DNA from 3 places in the Actinoallomurus acaciae genome. Region 1 is predicted to be linked to each of the others. Evidence: riboswitches for the same ligand, from Rfam matches in the RefSeq annotation. Region 1 holds a riboswitch; each other region holds the start of a gene.

Region 1 (10,116 bases):
GTGGCGATGACGGCCGACGGGAACGCCGGGTGCCTCACGCGCCGGACCTGAACGAACCGCGGCCTCCGGGCCCACGACAGGCGGCCGACCCGCTCGGCCTGACCGCGACCTTCCGGGAGATGAAGTGAGTGTGGTGAACGAGGCACTGGCGTTCTTGGGGATCACCAGCGGCTCCACGAGCCGCGGCGGTCCCGCGCCGGATGCCGCCAGGACGCGTGAGGAGCAGCGAAGGATCGCCGCGGCGATGCGCGCGCTGCCGGGCCGGTTCGCCGACCGGCTGCCGCGGCACGCGCTGGAGAGGATCAACAACGCTGCCGCCGAGGGGCGCTGGGAAGAATCCCTCGATGACCTCCTCACCGGCCTGCACGCCCGCGGTGAGGCGATCACCGGGGCCGAGCGCGACGACCTGTCCGCGGTGCTCGCGGCACTGCAACTGCCGAGCGGGCGCCTCGAGACGCTTCTGGAACGCTGAGCGCGGTATCGGCGGCGGGGCGGGCGGCGCCGGCTTCGGCGGCGAGCCATCGGCGCATGAACGGCGACCGGCCCCCCGGCGGTCGCAACGCGATGCCGCGGTCGGACATGATGCGCCGTACGGTCTCCGACGGCTGGCCGGTCAGCAGTTCGATGTGCTGTGACCCGACTCCGCAGACGACGTACAGATCGCGCAGCAGTTCCTCACTCAGCGGGACGGGAGCGGGGAACCGCTGCCAGATCGGGCCCCCGGCCGGCACCTGGGGGATGCCGTGGCGCTCCAGCGCGCGGCGTACCAGGGAGTCGTCGTAGAGGGCGTGGATCAGCTCGATCTGCCGGCCCGCCGTCCCGTCCCGCGGCGGACCGGCGACCCGGATCGGAAGGCCCAGCTCGTGCGCGTTGCGCAGGACGACGCTGCGGGAGACGCCGAAGGCACGAGCGACCTGGTCGGCGGACATCTCGTCGAAGACGTACAGGTGCGTCAGGCGCTCGCCGTCCAGGACGGTGCGGTCCTCCCGGTTGCAGCGCCCCCGTGTTCGCGTCGGTATCCCCAGCTGCCGCAGCCGCTCACGGATGCGGCGCTCGGGCACACCGACGAGCCGGGCGATCTGCCGGCTCGTCAGGCGCCCGCGTACGTACAGCTTCTCCAGCATGGCGGGCAGATCCGGCGGGTCGGGTGCGCGGCGTCGCGGGCGCTCGCGGACGGCTCCGCGCGGCCGTACCGCCACGCCGGCGTGACGAAGCATCCGCGTGACACGTTGCCGGTCGATGCCGACGATCTCGCCGATCTGGTACGTCGACAGTCCGGCGCAGACGTACAGGTGCCGGAGCCGGGTCGGCAGGGGTGTGTCGGCGGCGTCGAGTTCGGCGGCGCACTGGCAGGGTTGCATGACGGGCCCTCCGCGGAAAGCGTCGCGTGCTGGTCTCAGGGACCGTTGGCGGGTCTTTCCGCGGTTGGCGGCGGGCCCCTCCGCCGTGACATCAGGGTAAGCAGTGATCGTCTGTGAATCCAGCCCGTGGCCGTAAGCCGTCCTGCGGCCACGGGTCTCCGCCATCCGCCGCGTCCGGTGGCTCGCCGGGGCGAGCACTGGGCCGGAGGCGACATGGCAGGTTAAACTATGATCAATTGCGGCGGAGGGGCTCGCCGACGAACCGCGGTCATACCGCCAACGGTCCCTACCTGATCGGGTAGGAGGCCGTTTTTTCATGCAGAGACCACGTCTGACTCCCGTTCGGCTGCCGGTGTCCCAGGAATCCAGGGAGGTATGACCGTGAACTGTCTGGACTGTGCGACCGAGTTCCGTCTCCAGGTCGCCGCGGTCGCGGTGTGCACGGGCTGCGGGGCCGCCGTGTGCGGTGACCACGCGAAGGTCCGGGAGCACACCCTCACCCAGAAGGTGCTCGGCGGTATGGCGCTGATGACCGTGCCGGTCAGCCCGCCTGCGCGGCGCGTCCGCTGCCTGTCCTGTGACGCCGCGCACCGGAACGGGAACGCCGAGCACCGCGAGGCCACGTGGTAGCGGCGGCAGGACGGCCGCCCATCGCCGGCGAAAGGAGACCGTGATGGACGCGATGGATCGCCGAGCGGTCCTGTTCGGCGTTCTCGACGGACTCGCCGAGCTGGCGGATCCGGGCGATCGCGAGCGCATCGACGGTCTGCGTGAACGGCTGGCCGCGGACCGGATCCGCGTGCTCGTCGCGGGCGAGGCCAAGCGGGGCAAGAGTACGGTCGTCAACGCGCTGGTGGGCCGCGCCGTGCTGCCGACCGGGGTGACGCCGGTGACCGCCATGGCCACGGTGGTGCGCCACGGAAGGCGGGAGCGGGTCATCGCCCGGTACGCCGACGGGCGTACGGAAGAGCGCGGTCTGGACGAGCTCGCGGACCTGGTCACCGAGCGCGGCAACCCCGGTAACCGCCTGAGGCTCGCGAGCGTGACGGTCGACCTCGACGCCGGTCTGCTGAACCACGGCGTGGAGATCGTCGACACGCCCGGCACCGGGTCGGTCTACGAGCACAACACCGCGGAGGCCGAACGCGTCCTGGAGACGATGGACGCCGCGGTGTTCGTGCTGACCGCCGACCCGCCGCTGTCGGCCGCCGAGCGCGCGCTGCTGGAGCGCGTCGCCGAGAGCTCGGTGACGACCTTCATCCTGTTGAACAAGGCGGATCGGCTGAGCGGCGCGGAGCGGGAGGAGGCACTCGCCTTCGCGGCCGAGCACACGAGCCGGGCCGTCGGGCGGGACATCGCCGTCCGGCCGGTCTGCGCACGAGCCGGCACCGGCGATCCCGGGTTCGCGGCCTTCGCGAGGGACTTCACGGACTACCTCTCCGGTGGTCGCGCCGGCGACCTGGAGGAGTCGGTGGCCCGGCAGGCGCAGCGCCTCATCGATCGGCTGACCGACGAGGTCAGTCTGCAACGGCGTGTTCTCGACATGCGCGGCGGCGAGGCGGCACGTCGGCTGGAGACGTTCCGGGAACGGCTGGACGTCGTCGCCGCGCGGCGGCGGGACGCGGTCGACCTGGTCGAGGCGGAGAGCCGGCGGCTGCTGGCCGCACTGAACGATCAGGCCGACAAGGCGGCGCGCGGGCTGACGTCGCGGATAACGAACCGGATCGCCACCGCCGTCGGCGAGCTGTCCAAACCCGATGAGGTCGAGCGCGAGGGACGCGACCACGTCGTCGACCTGACCCGCACCGCCGTGGAGACGTGGCGGGACCAGCGGCGGCGGAGCCTGGAGGAGGGCCTGTCCGACCTGGACGCCCGGCTCGTCGCCATGCTGGACCGTGAGCTCGCCGTGGTCCGCGATGACGCGGCCGAACTCCTCGATCTCGACCTCGCGGTGCCCGCGGAGGAGGGACGGCTGATCGAAGATCCCCGCTTCTTCTACGTCTTCACCGACAACGCGGGGCAGACCGAACTGCTGGCGGGCGCGATCCGCCGCCACCTGCCCGGCGAACTCGGCCGCCGGCGGGCACGCGAGCACCTCCTGCGCGAGACGGCCGAACTGGTGCCCAAGCAGGTCGGCCGCGCCCGGGCGGACCTGCAATACCGATTGGCGGAGGCCACCCGCGCACTCGTTCGCGCGATCGATCACCGCTATGCCACCACGGTCGATCGCCTGGTGTCAGCGCTGGGCGCCGCCACCGCGGCGACCGAGGACACACAGGCGCGGACCCGACGGCGGGAGCTGGACGAGAGGGCGGCCGTCCTGAGCGACCTGGGGTCGCGCCTGACCTCCGCGGCGGCCCCGAAGGTCACCGCTCATTCCAGGGAGCCGGTGAGGCGCTCGTAGGAGTGATGGGCCCGTGCCAGGAGGGTCTCGGCGCTCCGGCGCCCTTCGCACCCGGTGACCTGGCAGTGGTGTCCCGCGCGGAGACGCCGCAGCACCGCGGCCAGGGCGAGCTCGTCGGCGTGCCAGTCGGCCAGCTGGGGCAGATCGGTGAGAGAGGCGAAGTTCTCGTCGCCGGCCGGCACGCACACCACCTCCTCGCGCGGCCGCCCGTCCACGACCGCGTGGAGGAGGGCGACCGGCCGGGCGCGAACGGCCTGCCGGGGCAACGCCGGTTCCTCCATCAGCAGCACGACGTCAACGGGCATGCCGTCCTCGGCCAGGCTGTCCGTCACACAGCCGTTCCCGATCGGGTAACCCCCAGGCGACCCGTACGCGCCGGGCCCGTCGTCGGGGGCGAACGGCGATCCGGCCGTCGCCTCCACCGCGACCGTTATCTCCACCATGGTGACCTCCCGCAACAGCCGTTCGGGTACCAGGTCAGGAGCCATCAGCACGATGATCCGTCACCGTGCGGTCGCGGCGAGCCCCATCGCCCACAGACACCCTCCATTCTGCCCCGCCGCCGTCCCGACGAGGCGATCCGACCCCCGTGCCATCGGTCGCGGCGGGGTGTCTTCTTCCGCGGATGTGGCTACGTCTACTCTGGGAGGCGTCGTACGGCGGAGGGGCTCGCCGTCATCCGCGGCGATCGCCGCCAACGGTCCCTACCTTCAACGGTAGGAGGACCATGCCCGCCCGACTGCTGAACCCGCGCCAGGCCACCGGGCCGTCCGCGCCGCCGCGGGCGTGTGGCCCGCGCCGGTCCCGGTCATGCTCGTACGAGGCCGCTCACCGAAAGGCCGATCGTGTCGATTGACATCACCATGCTGCGCGCCATCGAGATCCTCGACTCCCGCGCACGCCCGACGCTCTCCGTCACCGTGGAGCTCGCCGGGGGAGCCGTCGCTCGCGCCGGCGTGCCGTCGGGAGCCTCCACGGGTTCCGGCGAGGCCGTCGAACTGAGGGACGGCGATCCGGCCCGGTACGGCGGCCAGGGGGTGCGTACGGCCGTCGGCCACGTCAACGGCGAGATCGCCGGCGCGGTGTGCGGCCGGAGCTTCGCCGACCAGGCCGCCCTCGACCAGGCGCTGATCGACCTGGACGGCACGCCGAACAAGTCCCGGCTCGGTGCCAACGCCCTCATCGGTGTGTCGATGGCCGTCGCCCGGGCCGCCGCCGCCCAGCGGGACGTCCCGCTGTGGCGGTACCTCGGCCCCGACGGCGTCTCTCCTCTGCTGCCCGTGCCGCACTTCAACGTCCTCAACGGCGGCGCGCACGCGACCAACCCGCTCGACTTCCAGGAGTTCATGATCGCCCCGCTCGGGGCACCCGACCTGGCCGAGGCCGTACGTGCCGGCGCCGAGGTCTACGCCGCGCTGCGCCGGCGGCTGAGCGAGGGCGGGCACAGCACCGGGCTCGGCGACGAGGGCGGCTTCGCGCCGGACCTGACCCGGCCCGAGGAGGCCCTGACCCTGCTCGTCGCGGCGATCGAGGACGCCGGGTACACGCCCGGCCGGGACGGCGTCGCCATCGCCCTGGACCCGGCCGCGAGCGAGTTCCGGCAGCCGGGCGGCACCTACCACGTGGGCGGCGAGAAGCTGACCAGCGACGACCTGATCGCCCGCTACCGGCGGATCGTCGAGGACTTCCCCGTGTGGAGCATCGAGGACGGCCTGGGCGAGGACGACCACGACGGATGGGTCCGGCTCACCGAACAGCTGGGCGAGCGGGTGCAACTGGTCGGCGACGACAACTTCGTCACCAACCCCACCGTCATCGCCCACGCCATCGAGGACGGCATCGCCAACGCGTCCCTGATCAAGCTCAACCAGATCGGCACCGTCACCGAGACCCTGCACGCCATGGCCGTCTGCCGCCAGGCCGGCTACGGCGCGATGGTCTCCCACCGCTCCGGGGAGACCGAGGACTCCTTCATCGCCGACCTGGCCGTCGGCTCCGGCTGCGGACAGATCAAGACCGGCGCGCCGGCCCGCGGCGAACGCGCCGCCAAGTACAACCGGCTGCTGGAGATCGCGGCCCACCATCCTGAGCTGCCTTTCGGCCTGCGGCCCTGACCCCTGTTCCGCCGTCCGCCGGCCCTGCTCCGGCGCGGGCTCGCCTGCTACGTCCCTTTGGAGCCGAGTCCAGCGCCCGGCCCCCGGTGCGCCGACCCGGGTACGACCCGGGGCGGCGGCCCGACGCACAATGGTGGTAGGCGATGAGGCTCGCCTTCGCCCGCACATCCGGTGCTGATGGCCTCTACGACACCGTGGGGAGCACAGGATGCATGCGTTCACGATGCGCGATGCGCGGATGGTGCGGGGTGCCCGGGTGATCCTCGACGGTGTGACGCTCACGTTCGTGCCCGGGGCCAAGATCGGTGTGGTGGGGCCGAACGGCATGGGCAAGTCCACGCTGTTGCGGGTCATGGCCGGACTCGATCGGCCTGCGGAGGGTGAGGCGTCTCCGGGCCCGGGCATCAGTGTGGGCATCCTGGAGCAGGAGCCGCGTCTGGACGAGACCGCGACCGTCCTGGGCAACGTCGAGGAGGGGGTCGCCGGAGTCCGCTCGACCCTGCGCCGCTATGAGGAGGTCACCGCTCGTCTCGATGAGGCCGGTGGCGACCGGATAGAGCCGCTGCTGGACGAACTCGGTGCTCTGCAGGACGCCCTCGACCACGCCGGTGCCTGGGACCTGGGCTCTCGTCTGGATCAGGCGATGGACGCGTTGCGCTGCCCGCCCCCGGACACTCCGGTACGGGAGTTGTCCGGTGGTGAGCGGCGCCGCGTCGCGTTGTGCGGGGTTCTGCTGTCGCAGCCGGACCTGTTGCTGCTCGATGAGCCGACCAATCACCTCGATGCCGAGTCGGTGGCGTGGCTGGAACATCATCTGGCCGCCTACGGCGGCACGGTCGTCGCCGTCACGCACGACCGGTACTTCCTCGACAACGTCGCCCAGTGGATTCTGGAGATCGACCGGGGTCACGCCTACCCGTACGAGGGCAATTACTCCACCTACCTGGAGGCCAAGGCGGCCCGGTTGAAGGTCGAGGGTCTCAAGGACGCCAAGCGGCGCAAACGCCTGGCCGAGGAGCTGGCCTGGGTCCGTTCCGGTCCCCGGGGCCGCCAGGGCAGGTCCAGGGCGCGGCTGCGACGGTACGAGGAACGGGCCGCCGAGGTCGCCGAGCGGCGTGGGCTCGACTTCGCGGAGATCCAGATCCCGCCGGGCCCGCGGCTGGGCGGCGTGGTGCTGGAGGCCGAGCACCTTCACAAGGCCTACGGCGACCGGTTGCTGTTCGAGGATCTGTCGCTGTCGCTGCCACGCGGCGGCATCGTCGGGATCGTGGGCCCCAACGGGGTCGGCAAGACCACGCTCATGCGCATGATCGTCGGCGTCGAACAGCCCGACTCGGGCGTACTGCGGGTCGGCGAGACCGTGAAGATCTCCTATGTCGACCAGAACCGCGCCGGCCTCCAGGGCGACAGGACGGTGTGGGAGATGATCTCCGGCGGCCGCGACCACCTCCGGCTCGGGGACGTCGAGATGCCCTCACGCGCGTACGTCGCCGGCTTCGGCTTCAAGGGAACAGACCAGCAAAAGCCCGTCGGCGTGCTGTCCGGCGGCGAGCGCAACCGGCTCAACCTCGCCCTGACCCTCGAACAGGGCGGCAACCTGCTCCTGCTGGACGAGCCGACCAACGACCTCGACGTGGAGACCCTCTCATCTCTGGAGGCCGCGTTGCTCGGCTTCCCCGGCAGCGCCGTGATCACCGCCCACGACCGCTGGTTCCTCGACCGCATCGCCACCCACATCCTCGCCTGGGAGGGCAACGCCACCTGGTTCTGGTTCGAGGGCAACTTCGCCGACTACGAACGGAACAAGCTCGAACGACTCGGCCCCGAGGCCGCTCGCCCGCACCGCCTCACCCACCGGCGCCTCGCCCGCGGCTGACCCGTCGTAGCGCGTCCGGGTCTGGGCGGTTAGAAAACGGGGAGTTTCGGCGGATGCCAGTTGTCGGTGCCGGTCGCCCAGAGCGGATGGCCGTCCCTGGCATAGATCACCAGGTTCTTGTCGGACTGGAGGACCAGCCTCGCCCCGGGATGACCGTACGTTCCGGACGCCCAGACCGGGTTGTCGTCGCGGTCGTAGACCACCAGGTTGCCGTCGCGCTGGAACGCGGTGTGGCCTCCGGGGGCGCGCGTACGGGTGCTCCACATCGGGCCGCGCTCGCCGACGAGCGAGAGGATGCCCGCCTGGTCCATGGAGAGGGCGAGGCTGTGCGTCTTCACCTCGCCCGGATACCGGTCTTCGTATCCTCCGAAGGAGAAGTAGTGCGGGGCCAGTACCACGACGGCCCCCGGTCCGGACCCGTCCGGCTTCTCCGGCCCGACGAGTTCCGGGCCGGGACCGGTGTACAGGTGCTTGAGGTCGTCGGAGGAGGACACGGACTCGACGTTCGTCGACGACCGCCCGTCGCCGGACGCCGACGCGGTCCGGCTCGCCGGGTCGCGATGCGATCCGGTCCCGGTCAACAGGACCGCACCGGCCACCAGGGCCACACCGCCGACCGCCGCGGCCGCGAGGACCGGCCGCCTCGTCATCGGCCGAACGGGCGACGGCTCACGGCCCGCCGTGCCGCCGCCGGGCGTCTCGTCTCTCTCCTCCGCGAGGGAGTCGGTGTCCGGCGCCAGGTCGTCGGCCGTACCGCGGTGCTGTTCAGCAGACACGATCGTTTCTCCTTCCATCGTCCATTTCGGATCGCGGGGCGAGCGCTCGGCGAAGGGCCACCGGCGGCGGTCCTCGGGGGCGCCCGGCGAGGTCGTGGCAGGCGGGAGTTCACCCACGGTCATCAGTCGCCTTCGGCCCTGAGACCGCACATTGAAAGGTGGCCACTCTCTTGCATACGCAACCCGCCGCACCCCGGTTCACCGGACGACTCGCGACCGGTCGTCGTGCCTGGTCACCTGGACCTCACCAGCTGTCGGGAAGGTGCCTTCTTGGCGGCTCGACCGAGGTCACCTACGGTTTCGTGGTAACGATCAGTGACCGCGATGGGAGTCGGCCGTGAATCACTTCGTCATCACCGGCGCGCGCGTCTTCGACGGTGAGGGCCTGCTCGGGGTCGTCGACGTCGAAGTCGCGGACGGCAGGATCGTGAGCGTCGCGGGCGGACGTCCCGGGGGAGCCGAGCTGATCGATGGCACCGGTGCCACGTTGCTGCCCGGCCTGGTCGACGCTCACACGCACACCGACGCGGAGTCGCTCCGGCAGGCCCTGACGTTCGGGATCACGACCGAGCTCGACATGCTCTCGATCCCGGAGCGGATGATCCCGCTGCGCCGCCGGGTCGCCGAGTCGAGTGACCTCGCCGACGTACGCTCCCCATCCATCGGGCTCACCCCTGCGGATGGGCACCCGCATCAGCTCCGGAAGGGGGAGGGGGACCCACCGTGGCCGACGGCCACGCGCGTGGACGAGATCCCGGCGTTCGTCGAGGCCAGGATCGCCGAGGGCGCCGCCTACCTCAAGGTGCTGGTGGAGGAGGGCCACGTGTTCGGCTCGTCCCTGCCCGGCCTCGCACCCGAGCTGGTCACGGCGGCCGTTCGTGAGGGCCACGCCCGCGACACGATGGTCCTGGCGCACGCGATGACCGTCGAGGCGGCCGATCAGGTCGTCGACGCCGGGGTCGACGGACTCACTCATCTCTTCTTCGATCGGCCTCACACCGACGAGCTGATCGAGAAGATCGCCGCTGCCGGCATCTTCGTGATCCCCACGCTGTCGGTGATCGCGTCGATCACCGGCGAGCCCGCCGGCGACGAACTCGCCAAGGATCCGCGGGTTCCCCCGAAGCTGACGCCGGCGTGGCTCGACAACCTGTCCGGCGCGATGGCGACCAGCCCACACGAGAACTTCGGCTATGCGCTTGAGACGCTCGCGGCGCTGCGGCGAGCCGGCGTCGACATTCTCGCGGGTACGGATGCCGCACACCTCGGCGCGCCGGGAATGGCCCACGGCGCCAGCCTCCACGGCGAACTCCGGCTCCTGGTGAGGGGAGGCCTCACGCCGATGGAGGCACTGCGGGCGGCGACCTCCGTTCCGGCGCGTCGGTTCGGCCTTGATGACCGTGGCCGGATCAGGCCCGGGCTCCGAGCCGACCTCACGCTGGTCGCCGGCGACCCGACCGTCACCATCGGCGACACCCTCTCCGTTCAGCGCGTGTGGCGCGGAGGGACACCGGCGTCCCTGGCGCCCGCCCCGATCTGAGGCGCCGGGCCGGTTCGAGCAGGCCGCGCCGACCGTGCAGGTGAC
Region 2 (10,116 bases), on a different contig from region 1:
TCGCGCGATAGTAGCCGAGTGCGACGTCCTCGATTCCGACGATCGACACGTACACCAGGTGTGGTCTCCCCGGCGCCGCCGCTTCGAGCAGGTTGCGCGTCGCGGCCACGTCACCGCGCCCGTTGGTCGTGGCCAGATGGATGATCGCCTGTGCGCCGGTGACCGCCTCGGCGAGTCCGCTTCCGGTGCGCAGATCACCGACCGCCCACTCCCAGGCGGCCGGCTCGCGCCTCCTGCGCGTCAGCACGCGCACCCCGTGGCCGGCGTCGGCCAGCCGCGGTACGAGAGTGCGGCCGAGCCGCCCGGTACCGCCGGTGACCAGAACCGTTGTCGTCATTCACTGCTCCGTTCCGTCATGGCTCGAGACGTCGTCTTCCGCTACTAGGAACCGGATACCTCCGGTGAACGTGACAACCGCGCCGCCTGGTCCCCGAGAAAGCGGAGCTTGTCCGGGTTGGCCACTATCCGGACGGCGGTGACCCGCTCGCCCACGATCTCCAGGACGAGTACGCCGACCAGCGCCGTACCGAGCCGGCCGAGTACTGCGGGTGCGCCGTTGACCTCCTGGATGGACGCCGTCACACTCTCGACGCTTCGGCTCACCGTCGCGGCCAGATACCGCGCGACCCGCACCGCGCCCTTCAAGGGCCGCCGCGCCACGCCTGGCAGACCGCCACCGTCGGCGACCGAGCTGACGTCCTCGGCGAGCATCCGCTCGAGGCCGGCGAGATCACCGTTCTGGGCGGCGACGAGAAACCGCTCCACCAGTGCGCGGTGGTCGGGCCGATCGGCCACGGACCGCGGCAGCCCGGCGTCGGCCAACCGCTTCTTCGCACGGCGATGCAGCTGCCGGCAGTTCGACTCTGACAGCTCGACCAACTCGGCCACCTCACGGTGGCTGTAGCCGAACGCCTCGCGCAGCACGAACACCGCCCGTTCGCTCGGGGTGAGCCGCTCGGCGAGCACGAGGAACGCATACGACACCGTGTCACGTTGCTCGACCGTCTCCAACGGCCCCAACGCGCCGTCCGGCGTCAGCACCGGCTCGGGCAACCACGTCCCGACATATCGCTCTCGGCGACTGCGTGCGGAGTCGAGCCGGTTCAGGCAGAGGTTCGTCACGACCTTGGCCAACCACGCCGACGGCACCTCGACGGAGCCGGGTTCGGTGTGGTGCCACCGCAGGAACGCTTCTTGAACGATGTCCTCGGCCTCGGCGGCCGAACCGAGCATCCGATACGCCAGGCCGAGCAGTCGCGCCCGGTGCCGCTCGAATATCTCGACCGCCTCTGCCGACATACGGCAAGCATGACAGGGTACGGCGGCCGATCACGCGTCGGCTTGATCCACCAACGCGACGGTGCGCGCCGAACGCGGGCTCGCCGGAGATCACCAGTGGTTCTTCGCAGCAGACGCGTGTGAGCCGCTCGCCGTCGAGGGCGAAGTCGCAGTAACCTTGAGGTGAAGGACGGCGGAGGGACTCGCCGCCGACCGCGGACACGCCGCCAACGGTCCCTACCTCATCCAGGTAGGAGGCCGTCATGTACCCCATCGCTCCTCATGCCACGTCCGCCGACGCGCTTACATTCGACTACGCCGCGGCCTCCGATACCGGGCAGATCCGCACGATCAATGAGGATTCCGGGTACGCCAGCCCGCGGCTGCTGGCCGTCGCCGACGGAATGGGCGGACGCGCGGCCGGTGAGATCGCCAGCTCCACCGTGATCTCGAGTCTCGCCTCGGCCGACACCGACGTACCGGTGTCTGCGCTCACCCGGGTACTCGGTGAAGGCGTCAGCCGGGCGAACGAGGCGATCGCCCGGCGTGTCGCAGCCGATCCCGCACTGACCGGGATGGGTACCACGCTGACCGCGATGCTGCGGTCCGGCTCCCATCTGGCGCTCGCTCACATCGGCGACTGCCGTGCCTACCTGCTTCATGACTGCTGCCTTGAGCAACTCACCGAGGACCACACCTTCGAACGCCTGCTCTCCACCGAGTTCGGCCACCCTGCCAGACATGGCAAGCGCTTGATCCGTGTCCTGGACGGGGAGATCGACCAGATCCCCGACTTGAGCCTGCATCTCGCTCTGCCGGGCAACCGTTACCTGCTGTGCTCCGACGGATTGACCGGACCTGTGGCGCCCGAGATGTTGCTCGCGGTGCTGGCGACCTCACCCGACCCTCGCCACGCCGTCGCCCGGCTCATGGAGCAGGCCAACCGGTACGGCGGCCCCGGCAACATCACCGTCATCGTCGCCGACGCGATCGAGGACGACGGCGTCCCGCCGGTATCGCCCCTGCCGACGCTCGTCGGTAGCGCGGGCCGGTGAAGAGCTGCGAAGAGCCGTGTTCCGGCAGAAGCGGGCGCAGCAGTGCCGTGTTCACCGGCTCGTCGACTTCTCAGGTGGGCGAGATCACGCGCCGGCCGCAAGAGGCGATGGGGCACAATGGACGGGTTACAGAGGTGATGGGGCTCACCTGCGAACTGCGGCACGACCGCTGACGGTCCCTGACGCGAGGTCAGGGAGGTGCCGTGCCATCGATGCGTGCCATCGACGCCCGTACCGGGGCGGTCGCGCTGTTGCTCGGGGTAGGGGTCGTCGGCCTTCGTGCCTGGCGGGGCCTTCATCGGTTGCCGTCCACGGCCGCACACCCGCCGTCGGTCTCGGTTCTGGTGGTCGTCGCGGCGCTTGAGGTCGGCGCGGCCATCGCGGTCATCGCGGGTATCGCCATGATCTGGCGGCGTCCGCAGCGCAGGCCGGTCGGGTGGCGGATCGTGGTCGAGCCGCCACACGGTCGCCTCGCTCGGCTGGTGGGGCTGGTGCTCGCGCTGGCCGTACTCGCGATTCCCCTCGGACTCCTGGCCGCGGCGCCGTACGGCGCATCGTTCCACGACCATCTGGGGTGGTCGCATGGCCCGGCGTCGTCCCGCGCGCCGTCTCCGCCGGGCCGGGGCGCATCGACGAGTCCCGCACTGCTGCCGGTGGTGGCCGCGTCTCTGGCGATGGTCGCCGCGGTCGTTCTCCTGATCCTCTCGCGGCGGCCCGCCGCGGCAGGGGCCGTCGTGTCGCCTCGGCGACGGCATCCGCTGGTCCCGGCCGTTGTCGCGGCAGAGCAGGCGCTGGACAGGGCAGACGTTCCACGGGCGGCGGTGATCGCCTGTTATACGGCGATGGAGCGCGTGCTCGCCCGATCCGGTGCCGCGCCCGCCGACGCCGACACCCCGGCCGACGTCCTGGACCGGGCGGCCTCCGCCGGATTGGTACGCTCCGAGGCCGCCGCGACGTTGACCCACCTGTTCCGGGAGGCCCGCTACAGCCCCCACCCGATCGGCGAGGAGCATCGACGCGCGGCCCGGGCCGCTCTGTCGCGGCTGCGGCGCGATCTGGACGCCGCGTCATGAGGGCTCTGCTCGCCCTTGGGGCGGTCTGCTGCCTGGCCACCGCGTGGATGCTCGCGAATCGAGAGGGACTGATCGTCGCCTGTGCGGGGCTGACCGCGTTGAGCCTGCTCATCCTGCGGGCCGTCGTGCCGGGAGGTCCGCCCGCTGTGTCACCGCCACGTCGCCGACCGGCCCGGGACCTCGCCCGTGCCTTCCCGGGCTACCGTCGAATCCACAGCGCGCTCGGGTGGGCCGACGTCTCGGCGCGGCACTACGACCTGTCCACGCGTCCGCTGCTTCAGCGTCTGCTGACAGCCAGGCTCGCCGACCGATACGGCCTGGATCCGGCACGATCTCCCGAGCGCGCCCGGGAACTGCTCGGCGAGGAACTCTGGCCGCTGCTCGACCCGAGCCGGCCCGCGTCTTCTGACAGTGACGCGCCCGGCGTCGACATGGTCACCTTGGCCCGCATCGCCGACCGGCTGGAGACGCTGTGACCGCGCCCACGGACGTGATGGACCCGGCTGAGACGGCCCGGCACTGTGAGGAGATCCTTGACCAGATCGATCGCGCCGTCGTCGCCCAACGCGATGCGGCCGGTCTCGTCCTGCTGGCCATCCTGGCATCCGGCCACGTGCTCATCGAGGATCTCCCCGGGCTCGGCAAAACCCTGATGGCCAAGTCGTTCGCCACCGTCCTCGGGCTGGACTTCACCCGTGTCCAGTTCACGCCGGACATGCTGCCCGCCGACCTGACCGGCGCGCCGGTCTACGACCCGCGGACCGGAGGCGTCGTCTTCCGGCCCGGCCCGGTCTTCACCCAGTTCCTGCTCGCCGACGAGATCAACCGGACACCGCCGAAGACTCAGGCGGCGCTGCTGGAGGCGATGGCCGAGCAGCAGATCAGCATCGACGGGGTGACCCGGCCGCTCCCACACCCGTTCATCGTGCTCGCCACGGACAACCCGATCGAGTACGAAGGCACCTACCCGCTCCCCGAAGCCCAGCTCGACCGGTTCACGATACGGGTCCGGCTCGGCCACCTGCCGCCCCGCGATGAGGCCGCCATGGTCGAACGTCGGCTCCGCGACGGCGCGGTTCCTCCCATACTGTCCCAGATCGTCGACGCCGAACAGGTGGTGGCGATGCGCGCCGGCATCGAGCGAGTCCACGTGGACCCGGACGTGATCCGCTACGTCGTCGACCTCGTCGCCGCGACCCGGGCCCATCCGCACGTGACGGTCGGCGCCAGCGCACGCGGCACCCTGGCCACCGTTCAGCTCGCCCGCGGCCACGCCATGCTCGACCACCGCGACTACGTCCTCCCCGAAGACGTCAAGGCGATCGCCGTCCCCGCGCTGGCCCACCGGCTCGTGCTGCGTCCCGAGATGTGGGTACGGCAGGTCACCGGTAAGGACGTCATCACCGAGATCCTCGACCGCGCTCCCGTACCGAGAACCTCCCCATGAGCATGCGCGGGAGCCCGCCCCGGAGAGCGGAGACGAACGGCCATCGCGATCGGCACGCCCTCGCCTGGCGGCCCTCACCGCACGCACGTCGCCTCGCCACCATGGCGTTGCTCGCGCTGCTGGCCGCGATCGCCTTCCGGAACGCCACAGCGCTGCTGCTCGCCGCGCCGCTGCTGTGTGCGCTGGCCGCCGGGCACACCCTCATGCGCCCGGGCGAGATCCAGGTGCACATCACGGTCACGGCACGCCGCTGCTTCGAGGACGAGGACGTCGACCTGACCGTCGTCGCCGTCTCCCCCGGCGACCTCGATGTGATCACACTCGGGCTACGACCGTCCGACGTCATCACGATCGGCTCACCGGCACCACGGCAAGGACGAGACTCCCCCGGCCGGGCTGAGACGCGGTGGAGGTTGCGGCCCACGCGATGGGGACGGCATCCCATCGGGCGGGTACGGATCGAGTGCCGGCATGGCCACCGGATGTGGCAGGCCCGGCTGGACCTGCCCGCCGGCGAACTCGTCGTCTTTCCCCGCGGTCCCCGAGTCCGGCCGGCGCTCCTGCCGCCCGACCTGCCCCGCTGGATCGGCGAACACGTCAGCCGCGCCGAGGGAGCGGGCGTCGAGTTCGCCGGCATCCGCCCGTACCTGGCCGGCGACCGGCTACGGGACATCAACTGGAAGGCCAGCGGCCACCGGGGGCGCCTTCACGTCACGACCCGTGCCGCCGAACGACAGGCCGACATCGTCGTGGTCATCGACGCCCGGACCGAGATCGGGCCGCCGGGAGCCGGCACCCTGGACGCGTCCGTACGCGGGGCGACCGCGGTCGCCTCCGCCTACCTGCGCCGCGGCGACCGTGTCGGCGTCGTCGGCCTGGGCGGTCAGGTCCGCTGGCTCGCCCCGGGCAGCGCAGAGCGTCAGTTCTACCGCATCGCCGAGTGCGTCCTGGACCTGCGCCGCCTGCACAGCCAGTTGCCTCCCGACCCCGACCGTGTGCCTCGTGTCGCGCTTCCGCCCCAAGCGCTCGTCATCGTGTTCTCCCCGCTCCTGGACGAGGGCGTCATCGATGCGATCCTCGGCCTGCGGCGACGAGGCAACCCGGTGCTGGTCATCGACGTCCTCGACCGGGAGCCACCGGCCCGGCCCCGCTCAAGGCTCGACATGCTCGCGCTACGGCTGTGGCGAATCGACCGAACCGTCCTGCGACGCGACCTCGCCGAGGTCGGCATCACCACCATCCGCGAACCCCTCGACGCGGCGTTCAGCCCCCGCCGGCGTCTTGCGGTCCCCCGGAGGCGTCGATGAAGGCCCTCACCGTGGTGATCGGCCTGGCGATGCTGGGTGCCGCCGCGGTCCTCGCCTCCGGATGGGCCCGCCCAGCGGTCATGGTGGGCGTGCCGGCGGTGTTGCTGACCCTGCCCGAACGCACCCGATCCCCAGCCGCGGTCACGGCGGCGGCGATGGCGACGCTCGCGACCGCGACAGGCGGGGGCGGCGTCTCGGCGGTCTTGGGCGAAGGGCTGTTGATCTTCAGCTATCTGCTGTCCGTGGAGACGGTCGGCGAGTCGCGGCCGTTCCGGTTCGTCCTGCCCGCGCTCGCCACCGGTTCGGCCGGCAGTGGAACCGTCGCGCTCGCGCTACTCCTGCCGACCGTGCCGAGCACAGGCCTGGTCCTCATGGGCCTGACCGCGATCGCGGTCGCCTACGCACTCGCCGTACCGCCCCGCCGGTAACGGCCCCGCCACAAAGGGTATGGCGCCTCACTCCGATACGAGTTACCGTACTCGGTGGCGATGAGGCTCGCCATCAACCGCGTCGTCGTGGCGCTGATGGCCTCTAGGAGTTTATGGAGGCCGCCTTGCGCGCTTACGACGTCGTCGAAGTAAGTCAATTGCGCGGGCCGCTAGAAGCATCCAAACCGTGCCCGGCCCTTCTGCGGGGAATGCGCCGCTGCTGGGGACTGTGCCCTGGGCCAAGAATTGCCTTCCCACGCGCTTCAGGTACTGACCGCACCTGCAACTTGTCAACGCCTGCGTGCGCTTCTCCGCGATGGCCGAGCGAAGCCACGGCATCTGGGCGCGACAACACTCGGCTCGGCTCGTCTCGCCGAGTCGGCCGACATTGCATGAATACCCGATTGCAGTGACGACGGGGGTTAATAAGGGGAGTCCGCACGCAACCGAAGAAGGAGAGATGGCATGGCCACCACGAACGGCCCTTCGGCAGGACAATCCAACGATGAACCGACACTGAACCCTCGCCCTGGGATGGCCGATCCCGGCGCATGGGCGGTCACCGCGTTCGCGACGACCTCGTTCATGCTCGGCATGTACAACGCCGGGCTGCTCGATGCCAAAGGAGCTTCGATCGTCCTTCCGGTCGCGTTCTTCTTCGGCGGGCTTATTCAGATACTGGTCGCCGTACTCGAAATTACCCGCGGCAATCTCTTCGGCGCGGTCGTCTTCGGCTCATATGGCCCGTTCTGGGTCATCTACGGGGCGATCCAGACCCTGTTCTCTCATGACATTCCAGCGGCCAACCTGGATTCGGCGCTGAGTCTTTTCCTGGCGATGTTCGCGGTACTGTCCTTCTTCTTCCTCATCGCATCACTCCGCACCGACGCGGTGCTGGTCGCCATCATCGCGCTGATCTTCATCGGGCTCGTACTTTTGGCGATCGGTATCGGCGGTGGCTACACGGGAGCGACAAAGGCCGGTGGCTGGGTGACGCTGGTCTTCGCGGTCCTGGCCTGGTACCACGCTGCGGCCGACATCATCGCCAGCACGTTCGGCAGGACGGTGCTCCCCGTCATGCCCCTCAAGCCGAAGCCGGGGTCGTAGACCCCGGCGGCGAGCGGCCGTCGACGCGCGTCAGGATCGCGGTGGGGCGCCGAAGACCTGTTGGTAGAGGTCTGCACCGAAGCTGGTGGGCAGTGGTTGACCGACCTGGAGGCGGAACGTGCGGGTTCCGTCGGCTTCGCGCCCGGCACGGAGGAACAGCGCGTCGTCGGTGTGCTCGCGGTGGAGGCCGTCGGCGAGGTCGTACAGGTGGGTGACGATGAGGACCTTGATGTCGCAGTCCAAGAGCGCGTGGACGACCTGGCGGGCGATCTGGGAGCCTTCGCGTTCGTTGGTGGCGGCGAAGGACTCGTTGAACAGCACGATGCTGCCAGGGCCGGCCTGGTCGGCGATGGCGCTGATGCGGGCGAGTTCCTCGTCCAGCTTCCCGCTTTCCATCTCGGCGTCTTCTTCGCGGCGGTAGTGAGTGAACAGACGATGGCTTACGTCGGCGGTGAAGGAGGTGGCCGAGACGAACATGCCGGCCTGCATCATCAACTGGGCCAGGCCAGCGCTGCGCAGGAAAGTCGACTTGCCGCCCTCGTTCGCCCCAGTGATCACTATCAGCGGCACTCCGTCGGCGTCGACGTCGTTGCCCGCGACCCGCTCGTCGCGGCGCAGGCTCAGGCAGGTGTCGTACAGGCCGCGGCAGGTCAGGACCGGGCGGCCCGCGGGCAGCGGTGCCGGAAAGCACAGCGGCTCGCCCTTGCCGCTCAGCCGGGCCTGTAGGTTGAGGCAGCCGACGTAGAAGGCCAGTTCGCGGCAGAGCATGGTGAAGAAGCTGAGGATGTGGTCCGAGGACCGGGCCAGCGCGTCCGCGGCGAGGTTGATGCCCCGCGCCCGTATCTCGGCCAGTGCCCGCCCGCCGGCCTCGTCGCGGTCGGGTATGCGATAGGTGAACGAGGGGTTGCGGTCGCCGGTCAGGCGAACCCGCCAGCCGGGCTTGGGGTGTGGGCGGCGCAGGATGTAACCGGTGTTCTTGCAGCCGGTGCCGAGTTCGATGCTGACCAGGACGCCGTTCTTGAACTTCAGGCGGCGCAGGTGGTCCTCGATGGTGGCGAAGTAGGCGTCGTCGAGTTCGGCCCGTAGCATCCGGAAGAACCGGGTCAGCCCCGGTGAGTGGACGTCGGCGGCGTGGTCGTCGGCGATCGTGCGCAGCTTGCGCAACTGCCCGAGGAACAGGTCCATCGCCTGGACCGAGCGGTACATGATCGAGTCCGGGCTACGCAGGAAGCCGGGCCAGATACGGCGTTCACCGGCGATGGTCTCGGCGGCGAGGTTGTAGATCTCGATCAGTACGTCGCGGTGGTCGAGCCAGTCGCGCAGGATCTGCTGCCGGTAGATGATGGTGCCGGGCTCGCCGAGAGAGTTCAGCAGGGCGTGTCCGGCCACGTCACGGACGAGGGCGTCGTCGCCGGCCATGGCGTCCAGCAGCGTGTCCAGGCCGAGGTCCCGGACCAGGTCCGGGTCTTCGAGTCCCGTCTTCCAGTCGACGTCGCGGTCGGGATGGAGCAGGAACGCCTTCACGACGCGAGCCTCCCCTCGGCGCGTGCGTTGATCCGTTCTATGAGGCGGTCGTAGGTGATGCCGTACTTGTCGGCGATGGCCATGGCGTACGAGAGCCCGTCCGCAGGTCTGCGGACGATGCGGTAGGTGCGTAGAGCCGGGTTGCCGGGCACGGCCGCGGCGACCATGCTCACCGTCGAGGGCCCGAGCGCGGCGAACTCGTCGACGAAGGTGACGCACACGCACAGCAGATCCAGCGCGATGATCTTTTCCAGTACCCGTGTGCCGAGCGTGACGGCATCGTGGAGCGTGGTGGAGGTGAAGACCTCGTTCATGATGACGATGCTCGCGTCGGTGGCCCGCTCGAGGATGTCGTGGACACGGACCAGGTCGTCGTGCAGTTTGCCGGACAGGTCGGCGAGGTTCTCGCCCCGTTCGAAATGGGTGAACAGCTGGTCGCACAGGGACAGGCGGGCCTGGCGGCCCGGGACCGGGCAGCCGAGCGCGGCGAGATGGTGCAGTTGGCCGAAGGTGCGGGCGAACGTGGTCTTGCCGCCCTGGTTGGGCCCGGTCACCACGATGACGCGTTCCGGGCCGTCGAGGTGGAAGTCGTTGGTGATCACCTGGGTGCGTTCCTTGACGAGCTTGCCGGCCAGAGCCACGTCGAAGATCTCGCGGCCACCGATCCGTTTGGCGGCCCGTGACACCTCGGGATGGCAGAACGGCAGCCCGGCTGCCGCCAACCCGGCGATGAACGTCCGGTAGGCGAGGTAGAACTGCACCTCGCGGTCGAAGACCTCCACCGTTCGGTCCGGATACGTCCGATGTCGTTCGTAGAAGGTGTCGAGGGTCGCGAAGGCCTCCGGATACAGCAGGGCGACGCGGTCGAGGATGGCTTCCTCCACGTGGTTCATGTCC
Region 3 (10,116 bases), on a different contig from region 1:
GACCGACTCGAACACTCCCGAGCGCACCGGCCCGTGCGGGATCGTGAACAACCCCGGCCCCGTCACATGGCGGGGGACGGCGTGCTCGTCCGGATCGCTCCCGGCCGGCATCGTCCCGTCACCGGGCCGGGGCAGCAGCGCACCGGGCAGCAGCAGCGGATCGAGCCACGGATGGCCCTCGGGAACGACGCCGAACAGGTCGTGGATCTCCCGCTCGTACCAGAACGCCGCCCGCAGCGCCGGGGTCAACGCGGGGTAGGCGTCCGGCGGCGTGCCCGCGTCGGCGTCGATCATCTCCACGTCGTCGTCGGTGACCACGTGCGCGGTGAGGACCAGCCCGTCCGCATGCGCCGTACCGTGCAGCCCGGCGAACCGCTCCCCCGCGGCGATCTTCGCCAGCACCTTCTCCCACATGGCTCAGCCCACCCCCCGCAACTCGGCGACTCCGCGTGTCAGCAGGTCGGCCAGGTCGCCCGGCGGATGAACACCGAGCAGCAACAGCGCGCCGATCCCGACCACCATGGGTGCGACCATCCAGGCGCTCGGCTCCCCGCGTACGACGGCGCCGTCGCCGGAGGGTGTGAACAGGATCCGGTTGGCCGCCACCGACAGGCCGAGGAAGGCGACCGTGACCAGGACCACGAGGATCGCGGTCCCGGTGTTCCGGGACGAACCGAGCCCGCCGGCGACGATCTGGAACTCGCTGCGGAAGATCCCGAACGGCGGCATCGCGCACAGCGCGAAGATGCCCATGAGCAGCAGCGGCCCGGTCCAGGGCAGCGCGTCGAGGCCACCACCGATCTTGGAGATCGTCTTGGTGCCGTACTTGCGGACCAGAACGCCCGCGCCCATGAACGCGTTCGCCTTCGCGGCGGCGTGGGCCAGCACGTGCAGCAGCACCCCGGCGAACGCGAGCGGTGCGCCGAAGCTCACCCCGATCGCCAGGATGCCCATGTGCTCGACGCTGGAGTAGGCGAGCAGCCGCTTGATGTCGCGCTGGTCCAGCAGGTACAGCGCGGCGAGCAGCAGTGAGGCGACGCCGAAGACCAGCAGCACCGTCTGCGGGAACCGCGGGCCCAGCGTGGCGACGGCGACCTGGTAGAAGCGCAGGATCGCATAGAAACTGACCGCCAGCAGCGACCCGGACAACAGTGCGGAGACCGGCGTGGGCGCCTCGGCGTGCGCGTCCGGCAGCCACGTGTGCACCGGGAACAGCCCGACCTTGGTGCCGTAGCCGACGACGGCCAGCACGAACGCCAGCTGCACCGCCGTGTGCGGCAGCCGTGAGCCCGCGCCGGCCAGAGAGGCGAACGTCAGGTCGTAGGACTGCCCGAGGACCTGCGCGCCCGCGTAGTAGGCGAAGATCGTCGCCAGCAACGCGATGCCCAGACCGGCCGAGGCGATCAGCACGTACTTCCAGGCCGCCTCGACCGCCCCGTCGGTGTCCTCGATGGCGACCAGCAGCGCCGAGATCACCGTCGTCACCTCGATCGCGATCCACAGCAACGCCAGACTGCTCATCAGCGGCGCCGCGAGCATCGACCAGGCGAACAGGTTGACGCCCACGTAGAACCGCCGGGCGTAGGCGCCGAAGTCCTCGGCGTCCTCGTCCGCCCGCAGATAGCCGATCGAGTAGGCGCCGACGACCGCGTACAGGAAGCTCGTGGCCAGCAGGAACACCACCGAGATGGCGTCCACCCGCAGGTATCGCCACACCGTCGCGTCATGCCGTGCCGCCGCCGGCACCAGGAACAGCACACCCGCGAAGGCCAGGACCCCCACCGCGACCGTGAGCACCTGACTCACACGCGCGGGCGCACGCAACGCCGCCAGCGCCACCAGCAGGGGCGCGGCCAGCAGGAAAATCACGACAACCGTCATGCCCTACCCCCGCAGTCTCGTCAGCCCGGTCGTGGACAGGGACTCGGCGCGGCCGTGGTGGACGCGCATCAGCACGGCGAACACCACGACGGCGACCAGCAGGTCGAACAGGAAGGCGACCTCCAGGATCAGCGGCATCCCGGCCGCGACCACCAGGCTCGCCAGCGACACGCCGTTCTCCAGCGAGAAGAACCCGATCGCCTGGGACGCGACATCGCGCCGCACGATCATCAGCACGAACGACACGAGCACCACCGAGATCGACAGTGCCAGCGCCGTGGTCGGCAGTACCGGGCTGCGGATGTCCAGCGCGCCCATGGTGAAGAACCCGAACGCGGCCACGACGATCGCCAGCAGCACCGTGGTCGCCGGGCCCAGCGCGCCGCTGCCCGCGATCTCCACGTCGTCGCCGCGCAGCAGCCGGCGGACCACCACGGGGACGATCACGACTTTCAGCGCGGCCGACAGCACCGCGAGTGCGTACAGCTCGGGCAGCGAACGGGCGGCGGCGACCACGACCGCCAGCACCGAGATCACCGCGGACTGCGCCGCGTACAGCCGGAGCTGGTCGCGCAGCAGGGCCTGGCGGAACATGCCGAACTCGATCAGCAGTACCAGCACGGCGATGACGTTCGAGCCGCCTTCGAAGACGCCCGGTGCCGGAGGTGCGGTCAGGGCCAGAGTCGTGCTCATCAGCCGCCTCCCAGATACAGGGTGAACACGCCGAGAACCGCGAGCAGGAACGCCGCCGACACGAACTCGGTGATCTTGAACAGGCGCAGCTTCGCGAACGAGTCGTCGATGACGGCCACGACGCAGCCGAGCGCGATCGCCTTCGCCAGCAGCGCCACGATCGCCAGCCCCACGTCCACGGCGCGGGTGGTCGAGGCCAGGCCCCACGGTGCGAGGAAGACGTTCGCCAGGATCGTGTAGAGGATCAGCTGTTTCATCGCCGATCCCCACTTCAGGAGGGCGAAGTAGGGGCCGGAGTGCTCGAACGGGCGAGCTTCTTCGATCATGCCGAACTCGTTCGTGCCGGTGTGGGTCTCGACCGGGATCCGCCCGGTCTCGTACAGGATCACCATGAACAGGGCGGCCGCGGCGAGCAGGTGCGCGGGCCGCACGATCTGCCCGGCCGAGGACCGCACCGTGGCCGCCAGCGCGTACGGCAGGTCGGTGCCCGTGACCAGCGCCACCGCGAAGATCACGAACAGCACGACGGGCTCGGTGATCGCGCCGAACGTCTTGGCCCGGCTGGAGCCGAGCTGCGCGTACGGGCTGCCGGTCTCCAGGGCGGCCACCGCGACCACGAAGCTGGCCAGCGCCAGGATGAACCCACCGCCCAGAATGTCGCCCATGTATCCGAGCGGCAGGCCGTAGCTGGTCAGCACCGGGATCAGCAGCGGCACCGTCAGGTAGCACATCATGGCGAGCAGCGGCGCCAGCAGGAAGAACCCGCTCGCCCCTTCGGGTGCCAGCGACTCCTTACGGAACAGTTTCGCCAGGTCGTAGTACGGCTGAAGGACGCGCGGGCCGCGCCGTCCCTGCAGGCGGGACTCGACCTTCGCGATGACGCCGGACACTCCGGGAGCCGCCGCCGCGATGGTGAGGACCTGCAGCGCCTGGATGACCGGGACGGGCAGGGCCGCGCTCATGGCACGACCCCGAACTCACCGCCGGGCGTTCGTTTCGAGACCTCCACACGGCCTCCCCTCCATCCACCGGTACGAACCGGACAGGTGGTAGAGGCCATCAGCGGGAGCATCCGCAGTTACGGCGAGCCTCATCGCCGTACTTCTATTGTGAGCGGCAGTCACTCTGGGAACAAGGGGCGCTCAGGAACCGCCGGTCACGGCGGCCTCCGGTCACCGGCTCTCACCGTTTCGTGACGCGCGCCGCGGCCAGTGCAGCCGGTCGGACAGCCGGTGCTGAGGAAGCAGGCCGTCCGGGTCCACGCGCACATGCCGGTGAGCCTGGACGTCATCGAGGATCACCAGGCCGTCGCCCATCAGCTGGTCCAGCTGCGGCAGGAACGCGCGGATGGCGTCCTCACGGTCCACGATGACGATGGCGATCGGAAGCTCGATCCCCCGGCCCAGCAGATGGCCGGAGTGGATGTGACTCGACGCTCCGTAGCCCCCCACGCCACGAAGGACGCTGGCACCGGCCAGCCCCGCCTCACGCGCACGATGCACGATCTGGACATGAACCGGCCGACCGTGCCACTGGTCGGTCTCACCGACGAGGATCGTCAGTCGTAGCGCCGGGCAATCCACTCTCATGCGATCACGCCCTGACCTGCCGTCAGGAACCGTCAGCTCGGATGAGCGGTTCGAGCGCGCTGCCCGGGCGGGATCCATCGCCGCCACCAGTGAAGCAAGTGGCCGCACGAATGGTCAAGCACGCCACCTTTCACGACAAACCGCGAGAGATCATTTGCGACGTGTGAACGATGGGGCAGAATGGGCCGGACACAAAGGTGATGGGGCTCACCTAACGAACCGCGGCATCGGCCGCTGACGGTCCCTGGCGTCAAGTCAGGGAGGTGCCGTGTCATCGTCGCGTAATATCGCGTCAATCCTCCTGACCGCGGGGCCTCGCGCTCGACGGGGCTCTCACCGCGCGCCCGTCACCGCCGCTCCCCGGCGGCCGGCCCTGACGCCGGCGGCCGCGCCGTACGCCCGCCGGAACCGGCCGGTGGAACCGGCGTTAGGCCCCTGACCGTGCCGGCGGTTCCGCTCGGACCTTCGCCGGACAGCCGCAGCGGCCCGACGTCATCACCCTTGCCGCGGCGGAGCCCCGCTCCCCCGCCCGATGGATCGCGTCCGGGCCCGCCCCTCCCGTACGACCGACCACCGGAAGGACACCTTGACCTCACGCTCCACCGACGACTCGATCGACCGGCGCCCCGGCGAACCACCGGACCTCCCGATCGATCCCGACGTCGACCTGCACGACGAGGCCGACCATCCCGAGCGCGGCCCCTTCCCCCCTCGGTCTCCACGACGCCACCGGCAGTGGAGGGTCCTCACGACGATCTCCGTCGGCGGAGCGCTCGGCAGCATCGCCCGCTACGGAGTCTCCACCGCCATCCCGGTCGGACCCGGCCACTTCCCCTGGGCCACGTTCCTCATCAACCTCACCGGCTGCTTCGCCCTCGGGCTGCTCATGGTCTTCGTCCTCGACATCTGGCCACCGACCCGGTACGTACGCCCGTTCCTGGGCGTCGGGTTCCTCGGCGGATACACCACCTTCTCGACCTTCGCCGTCGAGACGCGCGATCTCGCCGGCCACGGTTCCTGGATCCTCGCCGACGCCTACGTGCTCAACAGCCTGGTCGGCGGCCTGGTCGCCGTCTGGCTGGGAATCACCCTCGCCCGCCTCATCGGCGGTCTGCCCGTACGCCGCGAACAGGGGAAATGACGACCATGAGACTGCACGGCGCCGCCTGCCGGATAACGATCTTCATTGGCGAGGCCGACCAGTACCACCACAAGCCCCTCTACGCCGAGATCGTGCGCCGGGCGCACACGCACGGGCTGGCCGGCGCCAGCGTGTTCCGCGGCATCGAAGGCTATGGCGCCTCCTCCCGCATCCACACCAGCCGGCTCCTCTCGCTCAGCGACGACCTTCCCCTGGCCATCGTGATCGTGGACACCGAAGACAAGATCGTCGAGTTCCTGCTCGAACTCGACGACCTCATCGACGAGGGCCTCGTCACCCTCGAGCCGGTGGAGGTCTACCGCTACGTCGGGCGCGACAAGGATGAGAAGAAGTCATGACCGTCCTCCTGGTGCTGCTCGGAGGCGCCGTGGGAGCACCCAGCCGCTACCTGATCGACCGGCTGATCCAGCAGCGTCGCCCCAGCGTCTTCCCCTGGGGCACCCTGACGGTCAACCTGATCGGCTGCCTCGTTCTCGGACTGCTGACCGGAGCGTCCCACCAGCTCCCCAAAGAGGCCGTGACCTTCGTCGGCACCGGATTCTGCGGAGCCCTGACCACGTTCAGCACCTTCGGTTTCGAGACCACCCGCCTCCTGGAGGACGGCTCCCTCCTCGAGGCCGGCCTCAACGCCGTGGCCAGCCTCGTCCTCGGAATACTCGCCGCCACCATCGGCTATGCCATCGGCACGGTCGCGTAGGCATCCCGGCGTGGCGGCTCCTACCGGAGCGCCGCGACGAGGGCGTCGCCGGGCGAGCACCAGACCTGGCGGGCCTCGGTGAACCCCTGTTCGCGCAGGGTGTTCAGGTGCCATCGGGTGGTGGTCGGCCGGCCGCCCCTGGGCCTGGCGGGGTCGCGGGGGTCGCCGAGCAGTTCGAAGCGGCGCCGGGCGGGCTCGGCGAGTGCGGGGTCGGCGGCGACCTTGGTCCACCAGTCGCGCCAGTCGAGCGCGCCGGCCTCCTGTTCGCGTTCCCGGCGGGCCGTGTGGAGCGCCTCGGCCGCAGCGTTGATGCGCGGGGCGGACTCGTCGGTCATGTGGTCGGCGTTGAGGAACACGCCGCCGTCCCGCAGGACCGCACCGATGTGTCCGTACAGCGTGCGGAGGGGTTCGGTGTCCAGCCAGTGCAGCGCGGTGGCCGTCAGCACGGCGTCGTACGACCGGTGAGGCAGGGCGCCGGTCCAGAGCGGATCGGTCAGGTCGGCGGTAACCAGTCGCACGCGGTCGTCGCCGGCGAAGTGGCCGCGGGCGATGGTGAGCAGGGCGGGGTCGATGTCGACGCCGGTGACGCGCGCCGCGGGGAACCGCCTCAGCAGCCGGTCGGTGATGCTGCCGGTCCCGCAGGCGAGGTCGAGGACGTTCGGTTCGGGGCCGACGAGGGCCTCGACCATGTCGAGCATCACGCGGAAGCGTTCCTCGCGGTCGGGCATGTACCACTCCTGCTGGCGGTCCCAGCTGTCCTGCCATGCCTGCCAGGTGGCCGTCTCGGTCATGTCGCGCTCCTTCTCGGTGGTCGGGCCGCCTGGATCAGCAGGCGGGTCGTCTCGGACTCGGGGGCGTCGAGCACGTCGCCGAGGTCGCCCTGCTCGACCACGCGGCCGCCGTCGAGGACGGCGATCCGGCCGGCGACGGCGCGGACGAGCGTGAGGTCGTGACCGATCCACAGGATGGACGTGCCCTCGGCGCGCAGCCGTGCGACGTGTGTGAGTACGAGGTCGGTGGCGGTGTCGTCGAGGGCGGTGGTGATCTCGTCGCAGACCAGGATGTCGGGCCGTGCGAGGACGGCCCGGGCGAACGCGGCACGCTGGAGTTCCCCACCGGACAGCGCGGCCGGCCGGCGGCGCGCGGTGGTCTCGGAGACGCCCAGCCGGGTCAGGAGCGCGGCGGCCTCGGCGGCGGCTTCGGCGGGGAGCGTTCCGCGGAGCCTGACGGCGGTGCGGGCGACCTGATCCAGTACGGGGCGGCGTTCGTCGAAGGAGCCCCGGACCTCCTGCCACACGTACTGGACGCGGCGCTTGTGCGTACGGTCACGGCGGCGCAGCGGTGGCAGTGCCGTGCCGTCCAGGAGGACGTGCCCTCGCCGCCGTTCGTGGAGGCCGGCGATGCACCGGGCGAGGGTGGTCTTGCCGCTGCCAGAGGGTCCGGCCACGGCCAGGCAGTCTCCCGGGGACAGCGACAGGGAGATGCCGTCCAGCACCGTGCCGCGTCCTCCCGGGCGCAGCCAGGCGGTGAGGTCGCGTACACGCAGGCGCGCCGGCTCCCCGGACACCCGCGCGGCACGGACCGCCGGGGCGGCGACGGCGGGGAGCACGTCCTGAGGAGGGCCTTGCCGTGTGACCCGGCCGCCGTCCAGCAGGGCGACGTGGTCGGCCAGGGCGCGGACCAGGTCGTGGTCGTGGCTGAGCAGCAGAAGCGCCATCCCGTCGTCGGCCAGCGCCGTGAGTTCCTGGATGAGTCCCAGTCGGGTCACGGTGTCCAGGCCGGTGCTGGGTTCGTCCAGGATCAGTGCCCTGGGGCCGCAGGCCAGAACCTGTGCGAGGGCGATGCGCTGGCGTTGTCCCCCGGAGAACTGGTGCGGGAAACGGCGCAGCACGGACCTGTCCACCGGCAGCTGGGCCCTGCGGACCGCCTCGGTGACGGTCGAGTTTCCGTGCAGCCGCGCCAGCTCCTTGATGACCGCGCCGGTACGGCGGGCCGGGTTGAGCGCGCTGCCGGGATGCTGCGGCAGGTAGGCGATCGTCCCGCCGTGCAGCCCGGCCGCCTCTCGCGTGACGCCGCGCTCGTCCACCACCCGGACGCCGGCGACGCGCACCGTGCCGCTCAGCTCCACACCCGGTGCCGACTCGCCGAGCAGGGCGAGCGCGGTGGTGGTCTTGCCGCTGCCGGACGGCCCGACGAGAGCGGTCACCCCACCCGCCCGTACGTCGAGGTCCACTCCGCGCAGCAGGTCGGACGCGCCGGCGCGTGCCGTCAGCCCGCGTACCTCGATCATCGCCCGGCCGCCTTCGTCGTACGCGGCCGCTCGCGGGCACCCAGGAGCCGGTCGGCCAGGAGGTTGAGTCCGACGGTGAACATGACGAGCATCGCGGCGGGCGCGCACACCGCCCACGGCTGGATGAGCAGGGCTTCGCGGCTCGCGGCGATGGTGACGCCCCAGTCGGGCGAGGTGGCGTCCAGGCCGAGGCCGAGGAAGTTGGCCGCGGCGACGGTGAAGACGGCGTACGGGACGCGTGTGCCGGCGTCGGCGGCGGCGACCGGCAGCACGCTTCTTCCGACGTGCCCGAGCAGGATCCGGGCCCGGGACTCGCCCTGAAACCGCATCGCCTCGGCCACCGGGCCGCCGGCCGCGTCCAGCGCCGCCGCGCGGATCAGCCGGGCCACCGCGGGCACGTTGATCGCCGCGACGGCGAAGGCGATCGCCTCCGGACGGCCCCGCCAGCCCACCCCGACCACGCTGATGATGAGCAGCGACGGGATGGGGAGGATGAGTTCCACCGGCCGCATCATCGCCTCGTCGATCCAGCGGTGCCGTGTCGTGGCCGCGGCGAGGCCCAGCAACCCGCCCGCGAGGCAGGCGAACGCGACCGCGCAGCAGGCGACGCCCAGGGCGCTGGGCCCGCCGCGCAGCAATAGGCCGAGCACGTCACGGCCCGTCCGGTCGGTACCGAGCAGGTGCCCGCCCCCGATGGTGTACGGCGCGCCGTCGGGCGGAGTGATCGCCGGGGCCAGAAAGGGCCCGGCCACCGCGGCCACGACGGGCACGGCGAGCAGCATCACCGCCGGCAGCGCCGCCGGCGAGAGACGGCGGCCGGTCATCGCAGCACCTCCGAGCGCGGGGCGAGACGCTGACAGGCCAGGTCGGCGGCGACGTTGAACGCGAGTGCCACCGCCGCCAGCAGCAGCGTCAGCGCCTGGACGGTCGGCACGTCGCGGCTCTGGACCGCGTCGATCAGGGCGGTCGCGGTGCCGGGGATCGCGAAGATCGCCTCGACGACCAGCACTCCGCCGAGGAGCTGATCGCCGGTCCGCGCGAGCTCCTGCACGCCCGGCACGGCGGCGCCCGGCAGCACATGCCGCAGCACCAGCCGCGTGCGCGGAACGCCCAGCCGCCGCGCCTGGACGGTGTACTCCGCCTCCAGTGCGGTGACGGTGCCCGCCCGTATCTGCCGTGACAGCGCGCAGACCGTACGCGTGAGCAGCACCACGACCGGCAGCACGAGCAGGACCGGCCGGGCCGGCAGATCATCGCCTCTCGCGCCCAGCCAGGTCGACGGCAGCCAGCCCAGGCGCAGGGAGAACACCGCGACCAGGGCCAGCGCAAGGACGAAGTCGGGGATCGAGTTGAGGGCCAGCGTGACCGCGGTGATCGTACGGTCCAGGCGCCCTCCCGCGCGCAGCCCCATCACCAGGCCGAGCAGCATCGCCAGCGGCACCAGCAGCACGGCGGTGACGGACGCCAGCACCACCGTGGCGGTGATCGAGCTCGCGACGATCTCGCTCACCGGCTGACCGCCGACCAGCGACGTGCCCAGGTCGCCGGACAGCAGCCCGCCGGCCCAGTCGGCGAAACGCTCGGCCGGCGGACGGTCGAGCCCGAGTTGCCCGCGCAGGTGCGCGACCTCATCCAGGCCCGCCTGCTCGTTGAACTGGACCTCGGCGGCGTCCCCCGGCAGCAGCGAGGTCAGCAGGAAGACCAGGACGGCCAGCAGCGAGAGCTGGACGACGGCCAGCGACACCCGCCGTACGACGTGACGCAGCACCGTTCAGGCCAGCCACACTTTGTCGAACCGTGCCCA

Evidence for each region. Region 1 has a riboswitch for fluoride ahead of ettA (energy-dependent translational throttle protein EttA). Riboswitches for the same ligand answer to the same signal wherever they lie in the genome.
Region 2: linked by a shared signal. The riboswitch ahead of ACFFNX_RS04930 (acetate uptake transporter) and the one ahead of ettA (energy-dependent translational throttle protein EttA) in region 1 are both predicted to bind fluoride.
Region 3: linked by a shared signal. The riboswitch ahead of ACFFNX_RS17665 (respiratory chain complex I subunit 1 family protein) and the one ahead of ettA (energy-dependent translational throttle protein EttA) in region 1 are both predicted to bind fluoride.

The regions. Positions count from the first base shown of each region.
Region 1 covers NZ_JBHLZP010000032.1:4,781-14,896, forward strand. The annotation lists gene ACFFNX_RS06910 (hypothetical protein) at 1-10, shown strand, start outside; gene ACFFNX_RS06915 (hypothetical protein) at 125-472, shown strand; gene ACFFNX_RS06920 (hypothetical protein) at 384-1,361, opposite strand; gene ACFFNX_RS06925 (DUF2180 family protein) at 1,743-1,991, shown strand; gene ACFFNX_RS06930 (dynamin family protein) at 2,035-3,765, shown strand; gene ACFFNX_RS06935 (inorganic diphosphatase) at 3,735-4,253, opposite strand; fluoride riboswitch at 4,237-4,308, opposite strand; gene eno (phosphopyruvate hydratase) at 4,611-5,879, shown strand; fluoride riboswitch at 6,010-6,073, shown strand; gene ettA (energy-dependent translational throttle protein EttA) at 6,088-7,755, shown strand; gene ACFFNX_RS06950 (hypothetical protein) at 7,785-8,531, opposite strand; gene ACFFNX_RS06955 (amidohydrolase family protein) at 8,869-10,071, shown strand.
Region 2 covers NZ_JBHLZP010000020.1:13,026-23,141, forward strand. The annotation lists gene ACFFNX_RS04890 (SDR family oxidoreductase) at 1-337, opposite strand, end outside; gene ACFFNX_RS04895 (RNA polymerase sigma-70 factor) at 382-1,299, opposite strand; gene ACFFNX_RS04900 (PP2C family protein-serine/threonine phosphatase) at 1,542-2,333, shown strand; gene ACFFNX_RS04905 (DUF4129 domain-containing protein) at 2,546-3,406, shown strand; gene ACFFNX_RS04910 (hypothetical protein) at 3,403-3,882, shown strand; gene ACFFNX_RS04915 (AAA family ATPase) at 3,879-4,853, shown strand; gene ACFFNX_RS04920 (DUF58 domain-containing protein) at 4,850-6,160, shown strand; gene ACFFNX_RS04925 (hypothetical protein) at 6,157-6,588, shown strand; fluoride riboswitch at 6,636-6,701, shown strand; gene ACFFNX_RS04930 (acetate uptake transporter) at 7,054-7,695, shown strand; gene ACFFNX_RS04935 (MutS-related protein) at 7,726-9,219, opposite strand; gene ACFFNX_RS04940 (MutS-related protein) at 9,216-10,116, opposite strand, start outside.
Region 3 covers NZ_JBHLZP010000117.1:6,094-16,209, forward strand. The annotation lists gene ACFFNX_RS17650 (hydrogenase large subunit) at 1-414, opposite strand, end outside; gene ACFFNX_RS17655 (proton-conducting transporter transmembrane domain-containing protein) at 418-1,881, opposite strand; gene ACFFNX_RS17660 (hypothetical protein) at 1,885-2,574, opposite strand; gene ACFFNX_RS17665 (respiratory chain complex I subunit 1 family protein) at 2,574-3,536, opposite strand; fluoride riboswitch at 3,618-3,681, opposite strand; gene ACFFNX_RS17670 (DUF190 domain-containing protein) at 3,747-4,163, opposite strand; fluoride riboswitch at 4,180-4,254, opposite strand; gene crcB (fluoride efflux transporter CrcB) at 4,750-5,304, shown strand; gene ACFFNX_RS17680 (DUF190 domain-containing protein) at 5,310-5,663, shown strand; gene crcB (fluoride efflux transporter CrcB) at 5,660-6,022, shown strand; gene ACFFNX_RS17690 (class I SAM-dependent methyltransferase) at 6,043-6,813, opposite strand; gene ACFFNX_RS17695 (ABC transporter ATP-binding protein) at 6,810-8,312, opposite strand; gene ACFFNX_RS17700 (ABC transporter permease) at 8,309-9,136, opposite strand; gene ACFFNX_RS17705 (ABC transporter permease) at 9,133-10,080, opposite strand; gene ACFFNX_RS17710 (ABC transporter substrate-binding protein) at 10,084-10,116, opposite strand, start outside.